Linked DNA regions of Spirosoma aureum. The protein of the gene in region 1 interacts with the protein of each later gene in a pairwise test. Links are inferred from orthologs where the notes say so. Each region holds a gene or a part of one and is shown on either strand. Other genes may lie near its edges.

What was found.
Region 2: the proteins of eno (region 1) and rpe interact in binary tests that used the Escherichia coli proteins (3 or more experiments, as listed by UniProt). The link is inferred for Spirosoma aureum from one-to-one orthologs.

The regions. Positions count from the first base shown.
Region 1 is NZ_CP050063.1:6,768,080-6,778,320, forward strand. Bases 4,107-7,076 are described here. They hold eno (phosphopyruvate hydratase), read left to right. Parts: upstream 4,107-4,936; coding sequence 4,937-6,217; downstream 6,218-7,076. Other genes in these bases: G8759_RS26895 (N-acyl-D-amino-acid deacylase family protein), read left to right, coding at 4,107-4,765; G8759_RS26905 (septum formation initiator family protein), read left to right, coding at 6,293-6,604; G8759_RS26910 (low molecular weight protein-tyrosine-phosphatase), read left to right, coding at 6,652-7,076. Also shown: G8759_RS26880 (hypothetical protein), read right to left, coding at 1-436; G8759_RS26885 (NADH-quinone oxidoreductase subunit C), read right to left, coding at 516-1,007; G8759_RS26890 (M1 family metallopeptidase), read right to left, coding at 1,026-2,975; more of G8759_RS26895, read left to right, coding at 3,176-4,106; more of G8759_RS26910, read left to right, coding at 7,077-7,170; gpmI (2,3-bisphosphoglycerate-independent phosphoglycerate mutase), read left to right, coding at 7,229-8,800; odhB (2-oxoglutarate dehydrogenase complex dihydrolipoyllysine-residue succinyltransferase), read right to left, coding at 8,867-10,241. UniProt on the Escherichia coli protein: Catalyzes the reversible conversion of 2-phosphoglycerate (2-PG) into phosphoenolpyruvate (PEP). It is essential for the degradation of carbohydrates via glycolysis.
Region 2 is NZ_CP050063.1:6,513,911-6,523,990, forward strand. Bases 2,027-4,835 are described here. They hold rpe (ribulose-phosphate 3-epimerase), read left to right. Parts: upstream 2,027-2,999; coding sequence 3,000-3,671; downstream 3,672-4,835. Other genes in these bases: ligA (NAD-dependent DNA ligase LigA), read right to left, coding at 2,027-2,696; G8759_RS25955 (alpha-amylase family glycosyl hydrolase), read left to right, coding at 3,725-4,835. Outside these bases: G8759_RS25940 (DUF3782 domain-containing protein), read right to left, coding at 1-504; more of ligA, read right to left, coding at 612-2,026; more of G8759_RS25955, read left to right, coding at 4,836-5,131; G8759_RS25960 (OmpA family protein), read left to right, coding at 5,246-7,360; G8759_RS25965 (glycosyltransferase family 39 protein), read left to right, coding at 7,391-9,184; G8759_RS25970 (transketolase), read left to right, coding at 9,214-10,032. UniProt on the Escherichia coli protein: Catalyzes the reversible epimerization of D-ribulose 5-phosphate to D-xylulose 5-phosphate.

The DNA.
Region 1 (10,241 bases):
CCTTATAACGGGCAAATTGCTGATTTACCTGCGCATTAACGCCCCCAAACCGAAACGGCACCGCCACCGTGAATAGCGAATCGGCATCCAGTTCAATACTTAAGGCACCAGCTGAAGCCAGGAAAGCTGTTGAGATACGCCCATACGTAAAATACATTTCTTCCTGCGTGTAGATGAGGGGCATCGACACCCGAAACGTACCATCTACATTCAACGGTGCCGGACGTACCAATTCCCGGCTGGCCTGCAAAATATTATTTCGGCTGACCAGCACCGTCGGGGATTCCCGATACAGGCGTGCCGATAGGTTTCGGATTCGACCCGTTACGATAACCGAGTCTACAGACTGGCGATCCGTTTGGGCATGAGACAGACCTGGGAGCAAATAACAGGCAGTAAACAGCAGGCTAATCAGGAGCCGAAAAGGGTTTTCCATTGCTTCAAGAGGAACAAGATAAAGCAATAACTAACTGAACCCTCAAAATGTCAACTTTCGGCAAAAAAATGCCAGATTCTTACTTCGTCTTTATGCCGTGATACTGATCCTGCTCCTGATAATCGGTGCGCAATGGATACCCAACCCAATCGGTTGGCAACAGAATTCGGCGCAGATCAGGATGGCCTTCAAACTGAATACCGACCAGATCGAATGCTTCCCGCTCATGCCAATCGGCAGTTCGCCAGATGTGCGCAACACTCGGCACAGATGGCAGTTGGTTACCAGCCGTCTTTCGCGGCACAACCACTTTCAGCATCAGATTATGCTCGTAGGGAATTGATGTAAGGTTGTAAATGACCTCCATCGTATCAGCCTCCAAACCGTTGTCGATAGCCGTAACACAGGCCAGGAGATCGAAAAATAGTCGGTCGTCATCGCGCAGAAACTGACAGATTTCGACCAGCTGACTGACTGGAACGGTAAGATAGGGTTGCAGATTTTGCGTATTGGCCTGTAGTTCCAGACCAAACCGGGCAGTTAACGTACTGGTTATTTCGGAGAAGGTCATTATCTAAAAAGCGTAAAATTAGGCCAGCCAGGCCAGCCATTGCATCCAATTTTCAATCCAGAACAAAAACTTAGTGGCAAATTTAGCCGCCGGGGCCGATGATGGTTCAAGCGTGAGGCTGTTGTTGTTCAGGTCGGTATCCATGTAGATTTTCTGCTTCGGATCTACTTTTGCCCACAAAACTCTGGCTTTTTCGGTGAGCGTAAACTGCCGCTGACGCGCTTTACCATCCCAGAACAACATGAGTTCTTTTCCATTGTCAAAATGAACCAGCACATCCACAGGCATTTTTCCATCGCCGTTACGCTGAACCGTTATGATGGCCTGTTGCTGGCCATCGCGCTTCCGGTTTTTGAGCGAGCTCAGTTCATAGTCGACAACATTGTCGCCATATAATGCCTGATCGAAAAACCAGTTCATATCGGCCCCGTATTTGGTACCAAGTCGCTTCGTCACAATTTCGTTCACAATCGCAATGAAGTTATCGGCATCAGGGTGTTTAAATTTCCAGCGAATAAAATACGTCTGCATGATTTCGTCCATCACCGGCAGACCAACCAATCCCTCCAGTGTTTTCAGCCAGGTTGCCGTTTTGGAATAAGTCAGAACGCCGTATTGCCCCTCCGGAAGTTGCCACGTATTACCAAACGACGAGCCAATGGCCGGGTTATCCTGATGCACATAACTCGACCGTGAACTTTCCATATCGCCCATTTTAAAGTCCAGCAAATCGAACTGCGATGACCGGACTCCATACGTTGCGTCCATAATCCGACCCTCGTAGTACTGATTAAACCCTTCATCCAGCCAGGCTTCCTCAAACTCGTTGGACGCTATGAGTTGCATAAAATACTGATGACCAAATTCATGAATCGTTACCTCTTCCGGGAATCGGGCTCCGGCAGGTAGAAACCAGGCCGAGCCGGCCGTAATGAAGGTTGGGTATTCCATGCCAAACGACCCACTGGCGTGCAAGGGTGGATCAACGATCGTTAAATTGGGAAACGGATATTTCCCCAAATGCTTATCAAAGTAGGCCAGCGCTGCTTTCGCTGCCGTCAAATGTCGCTCGGCCTGGTGTCGATGCTCCGGCTGCATAACCAGTTCCAGCTTTACCTCCCCACCAGACGGTCGTTTCCAGGTATCATTCACCACCTGAAAATGAGGAGAGGCCGTCCATGCAAAATCGACTACATCTTCGGCGTGGTAGTGAATCTTTTTGGTGCCATTTGAGAATAATTTTTCGGACTGATAGAGCCCCGTAGCACTAACCCAATATTCTTTCGGGGTTGTAATGTTTACGTCATAAACCCCATAATCGGCGTAGAACTCCGAATGAGCATGGAACTGGTGACAGTTCCATTGGCCTTTTGTGGCATAACGCGTTCCGGCAGGCTCATACACCCCGATTTTAGGAAACCACTGACCAACCAGAAAAAAGTCGCGGCTGAAACCCGTACGGGCAAATATTTTTGGGAGCTTGGCCCGAAACTTTATATCGAGCGTAATCGTCTCGCCCGGCCCAACGGGTTTCGATAAGGGTACACGAATAACCGTGTGATCGTCTTCGTTTTGGTCATCAGGCTGGATGTATTTATAGGCCAGCGGCTCTTCTTTGGTTTTCATCGATAAAACCTCGATGGATCCATACGGATCTTCTTTCGAACTAAGGTCAATTTCGGTTCCCCGCAACTGCCCACCCGATTCGCGCATAAACGTTGACCGATCATTGCGAAAGGCATTCAGGTAGAGGTGAAACTGCAGTTCCCGAATAACATCGCTGGATGCGTTGCGCCACGTTAAGGTTTCCTGCCCATCGAGTTTTTTCGTGATTGGGTCCAGTTTCACGTCAATCTGATAATTAGCCAGACGCGGACTAAGGGGTGTCGAAAAAATGGTCTTTGCTGGCTGAGCAAACCCATTCAGTACAGCACCACATAGAGTTAGATAAGTCAGGAAGTGTTTCATCAGGCAACTGGGAAAGGATTGGCGAACAGGCAAGATCGACGGTTACTGCTACTTATGCGATTTGAACTAGTCAAATATAATGCTTAATCGATCCCATCAATCAATCTGCTCTGGGTAGCCATCCAGACGATTTGGTTCTCCCCCAAAAAACGCGCATATTGATTAGTGAATCAACCTCTTTGAACAAGTTCATCCAAACTATGAAGCACTGTTTTCTCTCGTTAATTCTATCTATTTTGATTTCGTTATTTGCCAATGCACAACCCTACGATCTCGTTATCAAAAACGGTCGTGTCGTCGACGGCACGGGCAATCCGTGGATACATGCCGACGTTGCCGTTCAGAATGGGCGTATTGTGCGGATTGGCACTATACCATCAACCGATGCCAATCGAACAATCGACGCCAGTGGACTAATTGTAGCGCCTGGCTTTATTGATGTTCATACCCATGTAGAAGGTAGTTTAGAAGCGCAGCCCGGCGCTCCAAATTTCGTTTACGATGGCGTTACAACCATGATTACAGGAAATTGTGGAGGTTCCAGTACAAACCTGCGCACGTATTTTGACACCCTGCGGATGCAGGGCATTTCGGTGAATGTGGGGTCATTGATCGGCCACAATACGGTCCGTATGAAAGTGATGAAAATGGCTTTCCGCGAACCAACCGCCCGCGAACAGGCCGACATGGAAGTACTGGTCGAGCAGGCTATGAAAGACGGAGCGGTTGGTCTGTCAACCGGGCTGATCTATACGCCCGGCACCTATGCCCGTACACCCGAGGTTGTCAACCTGGCAAAAATGGCTTCCCGTTATGGCGGTGTTTATGCTTCACACATCCGCAATGAAGGGCAGAATGTAAAGCAAGCCGTGGAAGAAGCGATTCAGATTAGCCGCGAAGCGCACATTCCCGTCGAAATTTCACATTTTAAAGTGGCCAGCAAACCGCTCTGGGGCAATAGTACCGAAACAGTGGCTATGGTTGAAGCCGCCCGACGCGAGGGCTTGGATGTGACAGTAGACCAGTATCCCTACACGGCTTCGAGTACGTCGCTGGAAAGCATCATACCATCGTGGGCACTAGCCGATGGCGATTCAGCCGTATTGGCGCGCTTTCGGGATTCAGCCAGCCGAACCAAAATCCGGAACGAAATGCTGGAGAGCCTCAAAAAAAACCTGCGCAAGAATTACGAATATGCGGTCGTGGCGAATTACAAACCCGATACAACGTTCAATGGCCTCAGTATCAATCAAATTAACCAGAAGTTAGGGCGCAAAAATTCCGCTGAAACCGAAGCCGATCTTGTGATGGATTTGATGGAAAAGGCCAACCTGAAACGGATTCAGATGGTATATCATACAATGTCGGAGACCGACGTTGAAACCATTCTTCGTTATCCGAACACCATGATAGCCTCGGACGCGGGGGTCGCTAAATTAGGATCAGGCATGCCACATCCGCGTGCTTATGGCACAAACGCCCGTGTTTTAGGCCGTTATGTCCGCGAGCGTCATATTATTCCGCTCGAAGAAGCAATTCGACGTATGACGTCACTGCCGGCCCAGCGTTTCCGATTAACCGACCGGGGGTTAATTCGTCCTGGTTATGCGGCCGATATCGTTCTGTTCGATGAAAAAACCGTTTCTGACCGGGCCACTTACGACCAGCCTCATGCCTACACAACTGGTATTTCGTGGGTGCTGGTTAATGGAACCCCTGTTATTGAAAACAATAAACAGACAAATCAGCGACCCGGTCAGCTCCTCATGGGGCCTGGCTATGTAAAATAATAGAGGATGTAGGTAGTTCTGCCAGACTGTATCATACATCCTCTATCATACATAAAAAGTTTTGCCTTGTATTTCGTTACTTTGCTGCCGGTTCGCCAATCGGCCTAACGACTTGGTAGTCATGGCTGAAAAAATTGGCTTTTTCGTTGTTAACCCTTCTTATTTTCTGCGATGAGTACCATTCAAAGCATTCATGCCCGACAAATTCTGGATTCGCGAGGCAACCCGACCGTTGAGGTAGACGTTCGGACAGAAAACGGATATCTGGGTCGTGCGGCCGTTCCATCGGGCGCATCCACTGGCTCCCATGAAGCTGTCGAACTCCGCGACGACGATCCAAAAATATACGTCGGTAAAGGTGTCCTTAAAGCCGTCTCGAACGTAAATGACCTTATCTTCCCCGAACTGGTTGGAATTTCGGTCTACGAGCAAAGCATGATTGATAAAATTATGCTCGAATTAGACGGTACGTCAAACAAGGGCCGTTTGGGTGCCAACGCCATTCTCGGCGTGTCTCTGGCCGTGGCAAAAGCAGCCGCTCAGGAAGCAGGTCTGCCCCTGTACCGGTACGTTGGCGGAGTTAATGCCAACACGTTGCCAGTGCCTATGATGAACATCCTCAATGGCGGCTCCCATGCCGATAACTCCATCGATTTCCAGGAGTTCATGGTTATGCCCGCCAATGCACCAAGCTTCTCGGAAGCCCTGCGCTGGGGTACAGAAATCTTCCACACGCTCAAAAAAGTGCTGAAAGGCATGGGACTGGCGACTAATGTGGGCGACGAAGGCGGATTCGCTCCGAACATCAAGTCGAATGAAGAGGCTATCCAGACGATTCTGCAAGCCATCGAGAAAGCAGGCTATCGCCCAGGCGAAGACGTTTGGATTGCTATGGATGCGGCTTCTTCCGAATTCTACAATGCAGCTGAAGGCGTCTATCATTTCAAAAAATCGACCGGCGACAAGCTGACTTCGTCCGAAATGGCGGGTTACTGGAAAGAATGGGTTAGCAAATACCCAATTCTGTCGATCGAAGATGGCATGGCCGAAGACGACTGGTCAGGCTGGAAAGCACATACCGATGCGCTGAAAGGCACTCCAACTCAACTTGTTGGCGATGACCTGTTCGTGACGAACGTAACACGCCTGCAGGAAGGTATCGATAAGGGTATAGCCAACGCCATTCTGGTGAAAGTAAACCAAATCGGTTCACTGACCGAAACAATCGATACGGTAAATCTGGCGAAACGCAATGCGTACAAAAACATCATGTCGCACCGTTCCGGCGAAACCGAAGACGCAACGATTGCGGACCTCGCCGTGGCGCTGAATACGGGCCAGATTAAAACGGGCTCAGCTTCACGTTCTGACCGGATGGCCAAGTACAATCAACTGCTTCGTATTGAAGAGGAATTGGGCGAAACTGCGTACTTCCCAGGACTTAAATTTTAGCAGGGAGCAAGGGGCACGGAGCCGGGAGGTTACTGACAACCCGGCTCTGCGCCCCGCACCCCTTGCTCCTACCCTATGCTAAACCGTCTCCTCCATTATCTGCGCAATTTTTATGTTGCTTCTGGCTTAAGCCTGCTGGCATGGATGACGTTTTTTGATGCGAATGACCTTCCGATGCAAATCCGGAACTGGTGGAAATTGCGCGAACTGGAAGGAGAAGCGACCTTCTACCAGACCCAAATCCAGAAAGTCCAAACCGAACGTCGCGAAGTGCTGGGCAATGACCGGCTTCGGGAAAAGTATGCACGGGAAAAATACCTGATGAAAAAGCCTACCGAAGATATTTTCGTCATCGTTGACGAGAAAAATGAACCGATTGAAAAATAATGCTGAAAGCGACATGATGTTTCTGTAGCGTTCAGCATTCATCCTTTATGATAAACGTTCTCTTCGTTTGTTATGGTAACATTTGCCGGTCGCCAGTGGCAGAGGGCGTATTCCGGACGTTAGTCGAAGAACAGGAATTAAGCAAACTTATTCAATGTGATTCGGCTGGCACGGCGTCTTTTCACATTGGTCAGCTATCTGATCGTCGAACACGGGAAAACGCCCTCGAACATGGTCTGACACTCACCCACCGCGCCCGGCGCATCACTGGCGACGATCTGGCCCTGTTCAATTATTTCGTGGCGATGGATGAGACTAATCTGGAAGCCATTGAAAAGCTAAACTACCGTAGTACAGGACTGTATTCCAACGACACTATTTTTCTGCTACGTGAATTTGACCCCGACGTCAACGACGAACCGAATGTTCCAGACCCCTACTACGAAGGACCCGAAGTTTTCGAAGAAGTCTATCAAATCACGTTACGCTGCTGCCGCCAACTGCTTACGTACTTAATTCAACAGCATAATCTTAGTGAACGAAAGGGTGAATTAGCGAATGAGTGAACGATAAAGCGTCCACTTTTTACTAGTTCACCCTTTCGCTCAATCACTCATTGAACTTATGAACAAAAAAGTCATTCTCATCATCCTCGACGGTTGGGGTATCCCGCTCAAACCCGACGTATCGGCCATTGAATCGGCCAGTACGCCTTTCATGAACTCGCTGTATCCGAAGTACCCTAACAGTACACTGGAAGCATCAGGACTGGCGGTTGGTTTGCCAGCCGGGCAGATGGGCAATTCGGAAGTAGGTCACATGAATCTGGGCGCTGGCCGAATCGTTTATCAGGATCTCGTTAAGGTTAATAAAGCCGTTGATGAGCATACCCTTGATCATGAGCCTGTACTGGTTGATGCACTGACCTATGCCAAAACACAGGGCAAGAAAGTCCATTTTATCGGATTGGTCTCAGACGGTGGTGTTCATGCACACATCGACCATGTAAAAGGTCTTCTTTCCATCGCTCAAGCCCATGGCTTGACGGATGTATTCGTCCATGCTTTTACGGATGGGCGCGATACAGATCCTAAAGGTGGAGTTGGCTATCTGACCGATTTGCAGGCGCATATGGCGATCTCAACGGGAAAAATCGCGAGCGTAATTGGCCGCTATTATGCCATGGATCGCGATAATCGCTGGGAACGCGTTAAAGTTGCCTATGATGCTATGGTTCATGGAACGGGACTTCTCACCAACGAAGCCATCAGTGCGTTACAGGCTTCCTACGACGCTGGCGTTACAGACGAATTCGTGAAACCGATCATTGTCGCTAAAGCCGATGGATCTCCGGTGGCCCTTATTGAAGAGGGCGACGTGGTATTGTGCTTCAACTTCCGCACCGACCGTGGCCGCGAAATCACTCAAGCCCTTACCCAAAAAGACTTCCCCGAACAGGGCATGAAGAAATTGGCACTGGATTATATCACCATGACCAATTACGACAGCGAATTTGTGGGCGTAAAAGTTATTTTTGATAAAGACAATCTGGAAAAAACACTGGGTGAAGTGATCGCCGAGGCAGGCCGAAAACAGATTCGAATTGCCGAGACGGAAAAATATCCGCACGTAACGTTCTTCTTTTCGGGTGGTCGCGAGGAGCCTTTTGCTGGCGAAAAGCGTCTACTCTGTCCATCCCCTAAAGAGATGGTTATCTACGACGAACAAGGCGTACCGACCACAATACCGGTAAAAACCTACGATCAGAAGCCCGAAATGGCTGCTTTCGACATCCGCGATGCCATCATTCCGGAGTTGATGAGCGAGGAGCCCGACTTTATTTGTCTCAACTTTGCCAATACGGATATGGTTGGTCATACGGGCGTTTTTGAGGCTGTAGTCAAGGCTGCTGAAACGGCCGATGCCTGCGCCAAAGCTGTTACAGAAGCTGCGCTGGAACATGGCTATGCAACGATCATCATCGCCGACCACGGTAATGCGGAGTACATGCGTAACGACGACGGTACGCCTAACACAGCGCATACGACCAATCTGGTGCCCTGCATCCTGGTTGATAAAGACTATCATCTAGCACTAAACAATGGCAAACTCGCTGATATCGCCCCAACCATCCTGCAACTCATGGGTATTCCCCAACCGCCAGAAATGACGGGAGTGAGTTTGATCAAGGAGTAATCTTCAATTCGCAAAAAGCCCTGCCAGGAATCCTGGCAGGGCTTTTTTATACTTTTTTCGTTTCTACTACATCTCCAGCAGAAGACGGGCGGGATCTTCCAGAATCTGCTTCACACGGACAAGGAAGCTAACCGATTCTTTCCCATCAATGATGCGGTGATCGTACGATAAAGCGACATACATGATTGGCCGAATCACGATTTCACCATTCACGACAACTGGCCGCTCAACGATATTATGCATACCCAGAATAGCTGACTGGGGTGCGTTAATAATTGGCGTCGAAAGCATTGAACCAAATGTGCCGCCGTTGGTGATAGTGAACGTACCGCCGGTCATCTGCTCAATGGTCAGCTTATTGTCACGGGCCAGCCCGGCGAGCCTGCCGATCTCTTTTTCGATTTGCGCAAAGCTTAACTTTTCAGCATTCCGGATAACGGGTACAACAAGCCCGCGCTCCGTCGAAACAGCGATAGAAACATCACAGAAATCGTTATAAATGATGCTATCTCCGTCGATCTGAGCATTTACGGCCGGGAATTCCTTCAGAGCGGCACAAATAGCCTTCGTAAAGAAGGACATGAAGCCAAGCCCTACGCCATGTTTCTCTTTGAATTTGTCTTTGTATTTGTTCCGCAGATCCATGATCGGCTTCATATCCACCTCATTGAAGGTAGTCAGCATAGCCGTTTCATTCTTAACAGCAACCAATCGGCGGGCAATTGTCCGGCGCAGGGAGGTCATTTTCTCCCGGCGCTGACCACGTTCGCCAGCGACAACCGGTGCTGGTGCTGCGGGTTTAGCCACGGCAGGTTGGGCCGGAGGTGCAGGTTGTGCAGCAGGTGCTGCGGGTTGTACCGGAGCAGGCGACGCTTTCAGCGCATCTTCTTTGGTTACACGTCCACCAACACCGGTTCCCTGCACTTGTTGCGCACTGACACCTTTTTCATCCAGAATTTTAGCGGCAGCCGGTGAAGGGTAATGAGCGGCATAACCATTCTGACCATTACTGACGGCTTCAGCAGGTGCTGCAGGCTGAGCGGCAGGCGCGGGTTGAGCAGGTTGTGGTGTGGCTACTGGCTGGGCAGTTGCGGCACCCGTTTCAATCTTCGCAATCAATGCGCCAATGGGCAACGTTTCGCCTGCCTGGGCTACGATCCGGAGCGTTCCGGCCGCTTCGGCAGGGAGTTCAAACGTGGCTTTGTCAGATTCGAGTTCGCACAAAACTTCGTCGAGAGCAACCTGATCGCCGTCTTTTTTACTCCACGAGGCAATAGTCACTTCCGTAACTGATTCACCAACAGCAGGGACTTTCATTTCCACAACGCTACCACCCGTGGCTGCTGCGACTGGTGCCGCTGCAGGTTCGGCAACTGGTTGTGAAACCGGAGTCGATTCGGCAACAGGAGCCGCCTGTTCTGCAGGTTTAGGCACTTCAGCC
Region 2 (10,080 bases), 260 kb from region 1 along the record:
AGGACTTTTGAGTTCAAATACTTCATCGTGAATAGACGCAACAAAAAGTCCTGCATCCATGGCTTTATCTTTTACCTCTTTAGCCCCCTGCACGCAGGCTAAAATACCATATAATTTTTTACGGGCATATTCGGGGTGAAACCGCCGAAAACGATCCAGGTTTTTAAGCAACTGCTCAATATCACGTTCTTTCAGATGGCTTTTGACCTCCACTAAAACAACGGTATTGACATCTCCATTAGCGATACCTAACACATCAACCTCCAGCGAATCAGACCCATATTCCGTTTTATAATTGGTGGTAATGGTTGTTATTCCGAACTGTTTTCGAAGCACTTTTTCCATTGATGGAAACGCCATACCTTCCGTAAACGAACCAAACTTGTTCCCTAAATCGCCAATCATTTTGGCATTATGCCTCGTTATTCGATCTGTTTCTTTCTGATTTTCTGCCACTTCGCGTAGAATCTGGCGAATATCCTCAAAATTAGTTGTTGTTTCCATAGCTTATAGTTCGGTGGGTTTATTAGTTTCAGGGCTTTCAGTTTGAGGTTCGATTCCTTGTAAAAGACCTGCATCTACAAAAGTAATAAATTCATTATCAATGGCATTTATACTGTCAGCATCGCCAGAAACTCATCTTCACTAATCATGGGTACGTTGAGTTTTTGCGCCTTCTCCACTTTCGACGGCCCGGCATTCTCGCCAACGATGAGATAATTGAGCTTTTTGGAAATACCACTAAGCACTTTCCCACCATTGGCTGCAATTCGGGATTCAAGGTCTTCCCGGCTGAAGTTAGCAAATGTGCCAGTATACAGAAATGTCTTCCCTTCCAGCGTGTCGCCTTCACGCTCGACCTCTTTTTTCTCACCAGCCAATTGCAAACCTGCCGCCCGTAATCGATTGACAAAGCCCTGATTCCCGACGTTGGCAAACCACTCGACAACGCTCTCGGCAATGCGTGGACCCATATCCGGAACGGCCAGCAGGGCTTCCTGGCTCGCGTTCATAATGGCATCCATCGAGCCGAAATAATCGGCTAGCCTCTCTGCTGTTGTATTCCCCACATAGCGAATTCCCAAGGCAAACAGCACATTCCTGAATGGCTGCGCTTTTGAGCGTTCAATAGCTGTCAGAATATTCTCAACGGTCTTTTCCCGGAAACTAACGACCCGGCGCTTACCGGTTTCCTCATCTTCGAACACTTTTTCAATACCCAGTAAATCAGCAGAGGTCAGTGCGTATAGGTCAGCGGGTGTTTGTACCAGTCCACGATCGATAAGTAATTCGATTTTCCCTTCGCCGAGACTTTCAATATTCATGGCCCGACGCTGGATAAAGTGCTCAAATCGAGCCTGACGCTGCGGAGGACACCCCTGTTCATTGGGGCAATAAAAATTGGCTTCACCCTCTTTCCGAACCAACGGTGTGTTGCAGGCCGGACAGGTAGTCGGGTAAACAATAGGGTGGCTTTGATCGGTACGCCGATTTAGGTCAACACCCGTAATTTTTGGAATGATTTCGCCCCCCTTTTCTACAAAAACGGTATCGTTCAACATGACGCCTAACCGCTCGATTTCGTTGGCGTTATGCAGGGATGCCCGTTTCACAATGGTTCCGGCCAGCAATACAGGGGTTAACAGCGCAACGGGCGTAACGGCTCCCGTTCGACCCACCTGATACCGGATACCATTTAGTACGGTACTGGCCGCTAAAGCTTTGTATTTAAAGGCAATAGCCCAGCGTGGACTTTTGGCCGTAAAGCCCAGTTCCTGCTGCTGATCATATCGGTTTACTTTGATAACGATCCCATCAGTACCCAATGGCAGGTCGAACCGTTTGGTTTCCCATTCATTGATATAGAGCATAACCTCTTTAATATCGGCACACTTTCTCCAGGTCTGGGAAACATTGAATCCCCAATTTTTCATGGCAATCAGGCTTTCCTCATGCGTTCTGAATACGTCCGAGTCCGATAGAAAAGAATACAGGTAACAGTCCAGTCGCCGTTTGGCCACAGCTGCTGAATCCTGCTGTTTAAACGTACCTGAGGCTGCATTTCGGGGGTTGGCCAGCAACGGTTCCCCAATGTCTTCGCGCTCTTTATTGATCCGCTCAAACTCAGCCAGTGGCAAAAAACCTTCTCCCCGAACTTCAAATAAAGCCGGAGGTACTGGATGGTCAGCATCCACCCTCCCCTGCCCTTCACCCCCTCCTCGTGGCACGCGCAGGGGTACGGTTCGGATGGTGCGAATGTTATTGGTAATATCATCACCCCGAACTCCATCGCCCCGCGTTGCGCCCTGCACTAAAACTCCATTCTCATAGGTCATACTTAGGGCCACACCGTCAAATTTCAGTTCGCAGACATAGTCGTACTCTCGCCCATTCAGGCCTTTCCGAATGCGATTATCGAATTCAACAAGATCTTCTTCCGAATAGGTGTTCCCCAGCGAAAGCATTGGAAACCGATGATAAACCGTCGAAAACTCCTTGCTTATGGTTCCACCAACGCGGGCGGTTGGCGAATCTGGCCGACGGTATTCGGGGTACTGGGTCTCCAGAGCAGCTAATTCGGCCAGCAATTGATCGAACGTAAAATCGTCTACTGCAGAAACGCTATTCTGGTAGTATTGATGGTTATAATAGTTCAGACGGTCAGTTAATTCAGCAATATGCTCCTGGGGTGTCATACGATACGTTATAATTGACGATTAATCCAATTTGGCAAAGAAGGTAATTTGGCAATAGATGTAACTGGGTTATCCGGATAATTTGTTCTTTGCGACTGAGCAGGCTCAATTAGCCAAATTCTCTACGGATACAACTACTCAACTGCTAAATTATCCTAATAAACGAACACCCAATATTGGGTTTGTTTCCTTGTTCAAGCAAAAAAACTTAGTTTTACAGGATAAAAAAGTAAGCCGTTTACGAAAACCGTTGAATAAGCCTTTCTTTTCAAACGATTGGTTTTCTATTGTTCCCGGACAACTATGAATAAGCCTTTCATTGCACCTTCGCTACTAGCCGCCGACTTTGCTAATTTGCAAAGGGACCTCGAACTAATAAATCGCAGCGAAGCCGATTATTTACATTTCGATGTAATGGACGGTGTGTTTGTTCCGAATATCTCGTTTGGCTTTCCGATTCTGGAGGCTGTTCGCAGGCACTGCCAGAAGCCACTGGATGTACACCTAATGATTACTCAACCCGATCGTTACATTGATGCTTTTGCGGAAGGGGGTGCATCGGTGATTCATGTCCATTACGAAGCCTGTACCCACCTTCACCGGACACTTACACATATCCGGCAGATGGGGTGTCGGGCGGGAGTAGCCCTCAATCCACACACACCCGTTGCTGGCCTTGAAGATGTGTTGGAACAAATCGATGTTGTGCTGATCATGTCTGTCAACCCAGGTTTCGGGGGGCAGTCGTTCATCCCCAATACCATCCGAAAAGTAGCAAAACTAAAGCAATTACTTGCTGCAAACCGCTCCTCTGCACTAATTGAAATTGACGGTGGTGTGAGCCAGAAAAATGCGCCGGCTTTACTGGAAGCAGGTGCTGATATACTTGTGGCTGGCAGTTCGGTTTTTGGAGCCCCTGACCCATTAGAGGCCATCAGGACATTAAAAGATGGACATCAACCCATCATAGCCTGATCAACCCAGGCTACCCGTAACACTTAACCGACACGTACCGCACGATTGTACTTATGAAGAAATTATACATGGCCATCTCACTCAGCACCCTGTTGCTGACAATGGCCTGCCGCGAAACTAAAAAATCGCAAACTGAAGCTTCCAATCCCACTGATTCCACAACTGTAGTCGCTCCACCTGCCCCCGACTGGGCCAGAAACGCTACTATTTACGAAGTCAATCCCCGCCAGTTTTCTGCCGCCGGCACATTCAAAGCCATTGAATTACAACTTCCCCGCTTAAAAGAATTAGGTGTCGATATCGTCTGGATGATGCCGATATACCCAATTAGCCAGAAAAACAAAAAAGGCACCCTTGGCAGTCCCTATGCCGTTGCTGATTACAAAGCCGTGAATTCAGAATACGGCTCACTGGCCGATTTTAAATCATTGGTAAAACGTGCTCATGCACTTGGTCTGCGGGTGATCTTAGACTGGGTGCCTAACCATACGGGCTGGGATCATGTCTGGGTGAAAGAACATCCAGACTGGTACACGCTCATAAAGGGAAAAATGACAACACCCGTTGACCCAAAAACCGGAAAAGCAACCGACTGGACCGACGTTGTTGACCTGAATTACGATAATCCGGATATGCGTAAAGGCATGATCGATGCGATGCAGTACTGGATCAAGGAATGTGATATCGATGGATACCGCTGCGATGTGGCCGGTTTTGTACCCGATGATTTCTGGGCTCAGCTTCGCCCGGAACTGGATAAAATCAAGACTGTATTCATGCTGGCTGAATGGGAAGACGATCCGGAACAGTTTAAAAACTGCTTCAACATGAATTACGGCTGGGCTATGTTCGCGATGATGAAAAATATTGCCCAGGGAAAACTTCCGGCTAGCAGTCTTGATACTCTGCGAGCCAGTAACCAAAAGAGATTCCCTGCCTGGTATTATCAGATGCTATTTACGCAGAATCACGACGAAAATACAAATAATGGTACACTGGCAGAATCATTTGGCCCATCGGCGGATGCCTTTATCGTGCTGAGCAGCACTCTGGAGGGAATGCCTTTGGTTTATAATGGAATGGAATCCAATCTAAATAAACGGCTGGCTTTCTTCGAAAAAGACCCCATTTCGTGGGGTACTTATGCCAAGAGTGATTTCTTTAAAACGTTGCTGACCCTTAAACACCGGAACAGAGCTCTCTGGAACGGCACGTCTGGAGGAATGGCCGAGAAAATTGTGACCGATCATGATGAGACCATTTACGCCTTTTCTCGTCAACATGAGAACGACCGGGTAACTGTTTTGATAAATCTGAGCGGCAAACCGCAAACATTCCGCCTGTCAGGACAAGGGTACGAAGGCGTCTATACCGAGGTATTCAGCCGCCAGCCAATGGAGTTGAAACAGGATATGTCCCTTACGCTCAAACCCTGGGATTATAAGGTTTTAACCAATTAAGTTTTCGTAACTTACCACACACAATCTAAATTAGTAATTTCGAGTTAAAGGGTTGATGTTCGTCAGAAATAGACCCTCCGTACGAACGATGTTCTGCTTACCTTTTCATAGTTTATGCGAGTTTGGAGCATCTTATCAGGCTTATTGATAATGATGGCCGGTGCGGTCAGCCCAGCGCAACCGGCCGGGCCTCGTTCGACCGAGCCACAACGACGTACCAACGACCAGCCCGGACCTCAGGGCCAGAACGCAACTCAGGTTCTGTGGGCTAGCCGTGTTGTTGGCTTTTCGTCCGAAAAGAAAGGAGAGACGAGTGGCGAACAATACCGAGCGTCGCAGGCTTTGGGGAAACCCAATAAACTACCCCAACTTGGTGAAAGCCCCTCGGCATGGGCACCTAAGGGTGCCGATGGCACTGCCGATGAGTGGATTCAGGTTGCCTTTGAGAAGCCAAGTACGATCCGGCAAATCGTTATTGGCGAAAATGTGAATCCTGGCGCAGTTGTGCAGGTGCTGATCATTGACAGCCAAAAGAAAGAACATCAGGTTTATAAAAATAACAATCCAGCTCCCCGCCAAGATCCATTACTACGGATTATGCTGAAAGATTCGGCGGTTGTGGGCGATCAGATAAAGGTAGTACTCAATGGTTCTACCGTGCCGGGCATAAACCAGATTGATGCCATCGGTATCTCAGAAGATACGAAACCAATTGCGGTTGGCATAAATGTATCGAAAGATATACCCAAGGAAATAGTAAAGGAAAATCTGGGAAAAACGGTCAATTCGCCAGGGCAGGAAGTTGCTCCCGTCATTGCACCCGATGGCCGGACACTTTATTTTACCCGAAATTTCAATAAAGCCAATATGGGCGGGTCCGACCGGCAAGACGTGTGGTTCTCCACGCTGGAATCAGGCGCTTCGGGAAATCCACCTGGTTGGAGTGAAGCGGTAAATATTGGTGCTCCCATCAATAATACCGGCGATAATGCCATCAGCGGCCTCTCGCCCGACGGTCGTACGGCCTATCTCATCAATGTATACCGTCCTGATGGAGGGTTGTCGTTCGGTATCTCCAGATCGACAAAAACCCGGCAAGGATGGTCGCAGCCCGTCGAATGTAAAATTGCCAACAACTATAATCTGCACGAAAAAAATCAGCTGGAGTTCTGCGTCTCTCCCGACGGCAAGGCGATCATTCTGGCCGTGCAGCGCAAAGATACCCGTGGAAACCGCGACTTGTACGTTGCGCTGCAACAGGCTGACAAAAACTGGTCGGAACCGGTCTCACTGGGTCCCGTTGTGAACACAGCCGATTTCGAAAGTTCGCCTTTTCTGGCGGTCGATGGGCGTACACTCTATTTTACGTCCGCCGGTCATCCGGGCTATGGCAATGGTGATATTTTTGTAACACGCCGACTCGATGATACGTGGAGCAATTGGAGTGAGCCCGAAAATCTGGGGTCAGGGATCAACACGCCAGAATGGGACGGTTATTTTACCATTCCTGCTTCCGGCGATTTTGCCTATCTGAGTTCAAGGGCGGGTTCTTTGGGCGAAGATGATATTTTTCGGCTTAAACTGTATCCTGCCATCAAGCCCGATCCGGTTGCCATCATATCGGGTCAGGTGCTTGACTCAAAGAGCCGAAAACCAGTAGCTTCGGAAGTAATTTCTGGTCTGGCCGACGAAAACAAAGAAACGGCAAAAGCCGATTATGACCCCGAAACGGGCGAATACAAACTGATTCTGCCCACGCAGAAAATCTATACGATTAAAGCCATCAAAGAAGGTTATTTTCCAACTACTGAAACCCTTGATCTCAGTAAAGACAAGCGATTCCGTGATATCAAACGGAATCTGATACTGGTTAAGATTGAGGCTGGCCAGAAAATAACCATGCGCGAGGTGCTGTTTGAACAGAGTCAGTTCAACTTATTACCGGGCGCTAACAGTGAGCTGGACCGGATGGCCGCTATGCTGACCACCTACCCAGCGATGGAAATTCTGATCGAAGGGCATACTGACAATCAGGGGGATTGGGAACCAAATATGAAGCTTTCTGCCGACCGGGTCCGGGTTGTTAAAGAATACCTGATAGGCAAAGGAATTGCGGAGGCCCGCATCCAGACGAAGGCCTGGGGACCCAGCAAACCAATAGCCAGCAACGAAACCGAAGAGAAGCGCAAACAGAACCGGCGAGTAGAATTCACGATTCTCAAGCTGTGAGAACTGGGATTTTGCGCTAGTTTTGCCGCAATGTTCACCCCATCATCGCGTACAACGCTAGTTTTACTGAGTGCCCTGCTTATACTGGCATTGGCACTTCGTTTATACCGTGTCGGTACATACGGTATTTATTTCGACGAAAAATCGACGCTGCTCATTAGCCAGGGCGTTTGCCTTGAAGGCTTCAATCAGAAGGATGTTTTCAGCAAAACGTATTTCACTCCGGCCGAATTCTGGAAACCGAAGACTTTCAATGACTTCATCGAAGCCAACATCCGGGGCGATATTGGCAATAGCCCTGCCTATTATGGTGTGCTCTGGCTCTGGATGGAAGTGTTTGGGTTGAGTGATACTTCCCTGAGAATGCCTTCCGTCATCTTCAGCACCCTGATCGTCTGGCTTCTCTTTGTGTTTGTCCGACGGCACTTCCGGTCGGACTCACTGGCGCTTATTAGTGCCGGCATTGCAGCCATTGAGCCGTTTTTTGTTGCCTACAGCCACATTGCCCGTAACTATTCCATGACGTTTTTCCTGACGTTACTGGGTACTCACCTGTTCCTGCTGATCATGGAGCGGGTACGTTCGAGCCCCCCAGCTGGCAGCAAAACGCCATCGTTATCCGTCCTCTATCTTGCTTACGGACTGGTATTCGTAACATCGGTTCTATCCCATTATTTAACCGTGACGGTCTTTCTCTGCCACGGCCTATACGCACTTTTATATCTGCGCAATTCACGAGCCTGGATAACATTGGGGCTAACCAGCGCGATTGGATTAGGCCTGGTTTCACTTTGGTTTATTTACGGTGGCGGAAAATACACATTCTTCACCCTGAACTATCAGGCCAGTTTCTACAAGAACATTGCCCTCACGAATCCGTATAAATCTGGCTTCGGGATTATTCTGCCCGCTACGATTCCTAACATTGCCGTTCGGGCTGTACCTATTTTTTCCGATCTGTTTATCATTACCAATGGCATGGTTGCCGTTCTGGTCAGTATTCGAAATTCGATACTGGCGCTAGGGTTAGGAGCGGTTTCAACGGTTATTATTCACCGGTACATAACGGTATCGAAGCCGCCGGTCTGGGTATATGCTGTGGTTCCGTTCCTGTTTCTGGTGGGCCTTCCATTCTATTCCGTCGAACCGCTTCGCCTGCTCGTACTGTCAGCTGTTGTGCCGTTCGTATACTTAATTGGCCGGTATGTTGTAGATCGTACGAATGCCGACCAGAAACGGCTGGTTGTGATTTTACTGCTGCTGGCTTTTGTGCCTACCTTATTTCTGTTGTTTATGGCCTGGCGATCAGGGCATACGTTCGGTATTACGCAGCGTTACTCTGGATTTTCGTTCCCTTACGTTTGTATTCTGATAGCGATGGGCCTGCGCCAGCTAGTCACGCTCCGTTGGTGGTTTAGCCTGCCGATTGCCATTGCGTTGCTCATCCAGACAGGCAATATCGTTCAGCTTCTGGTCGATATTTACGCCGACGAAGCGCCTAAATACACGTATTTTGACAAAGCCCGTATTCCTAATCCTTATTGGTCATCGGCTCAAAAACTAAAAGAGTTGTATACACCAGGCGATACGATTCTGTATCCGAATAAAAAAAGGCAGATTTTTTCCGAGAAAATGGATCGAACGTACTCGCCCGTAGCCTTGTTAGATGCCCAGTTGGTAAACGTTTATTTACCTAAGGATGCCTCCTATATCCAACGCATCGATCCGAACGATCGTGACCGTATAGTATTAGTTAAGGGGCGTTCTGGCGAAAAAATTACTATTTTTGACTTCAAAGGTTCTACCTATCGCTACGGCGAGTAGGCAAATACCTGAATCAACCGACTACGACATTGACAACAGAAGCCACCGACTTTCAAACGCTTCAGGGCCAGCTTCGGCTAAAAATTCTGAGTCTTTACAACCAGGCTCACGCAGGTCATATTGGCTGTTCATTGAGCTGTGTAGACCTGATGATTGCCGCATTAATCATGCGTAAACGCCAACAGGACTCGTTTCTGCTTTCGAAAGGCCATGCCGCAGCCTCGCTTTATGCCTGTCTGAACCACCTCGGCGAGATTTCCGACGAGGTTCTGGCAACTTATTACAAAAACGGGACAACGCTCCCTGCTCACCCGGCTCCTAATAAACACGATGGAATTCCGTTCGCAACAGGCTCGCTTGGTCACGGTTTGCCCATTGGGTCGGGCATTGCTCAGGCAAGTAAGTTACTCGGTGAAGATTCGCGGGTGTATGTGCTGATGTCTGATGGTGAAACCAACGAAGGCACAACCTGGGAAGCCGCCCATTTCGCCGTTCAGCGTGGCCTGGATAATCTGGTGGTGCTGATTGACAAAAACGGTTTGCAGGGATTCGACCAAACGGCCAATGTGCTGGGTGATACCGCCGATATCCGTACCTGGGCTGCCATGGGATTTGACACGGTTGAAGTAGATGGTCATGATGTGCAGGCAATCCTGACAACCATCGATCAACTGACCGCTGTTTCAAATGGTAAACCCAAAGTTGTGATTGCCAAAACAGTAAAAGGCAAAGGCGTATCTTACATGGAAAACCGGCTCGAATGGCATTATCTACCCATGACACCTGCTCAGTATGAACAGGCTCATGCAGAAGTTACTGAGCGGTATTTGTCCGTTCAGGTAGCCTGAAGTAGTGGCCGGTTCCGTTGCCGTTGGCTATAAAACTGCGTTTCAATA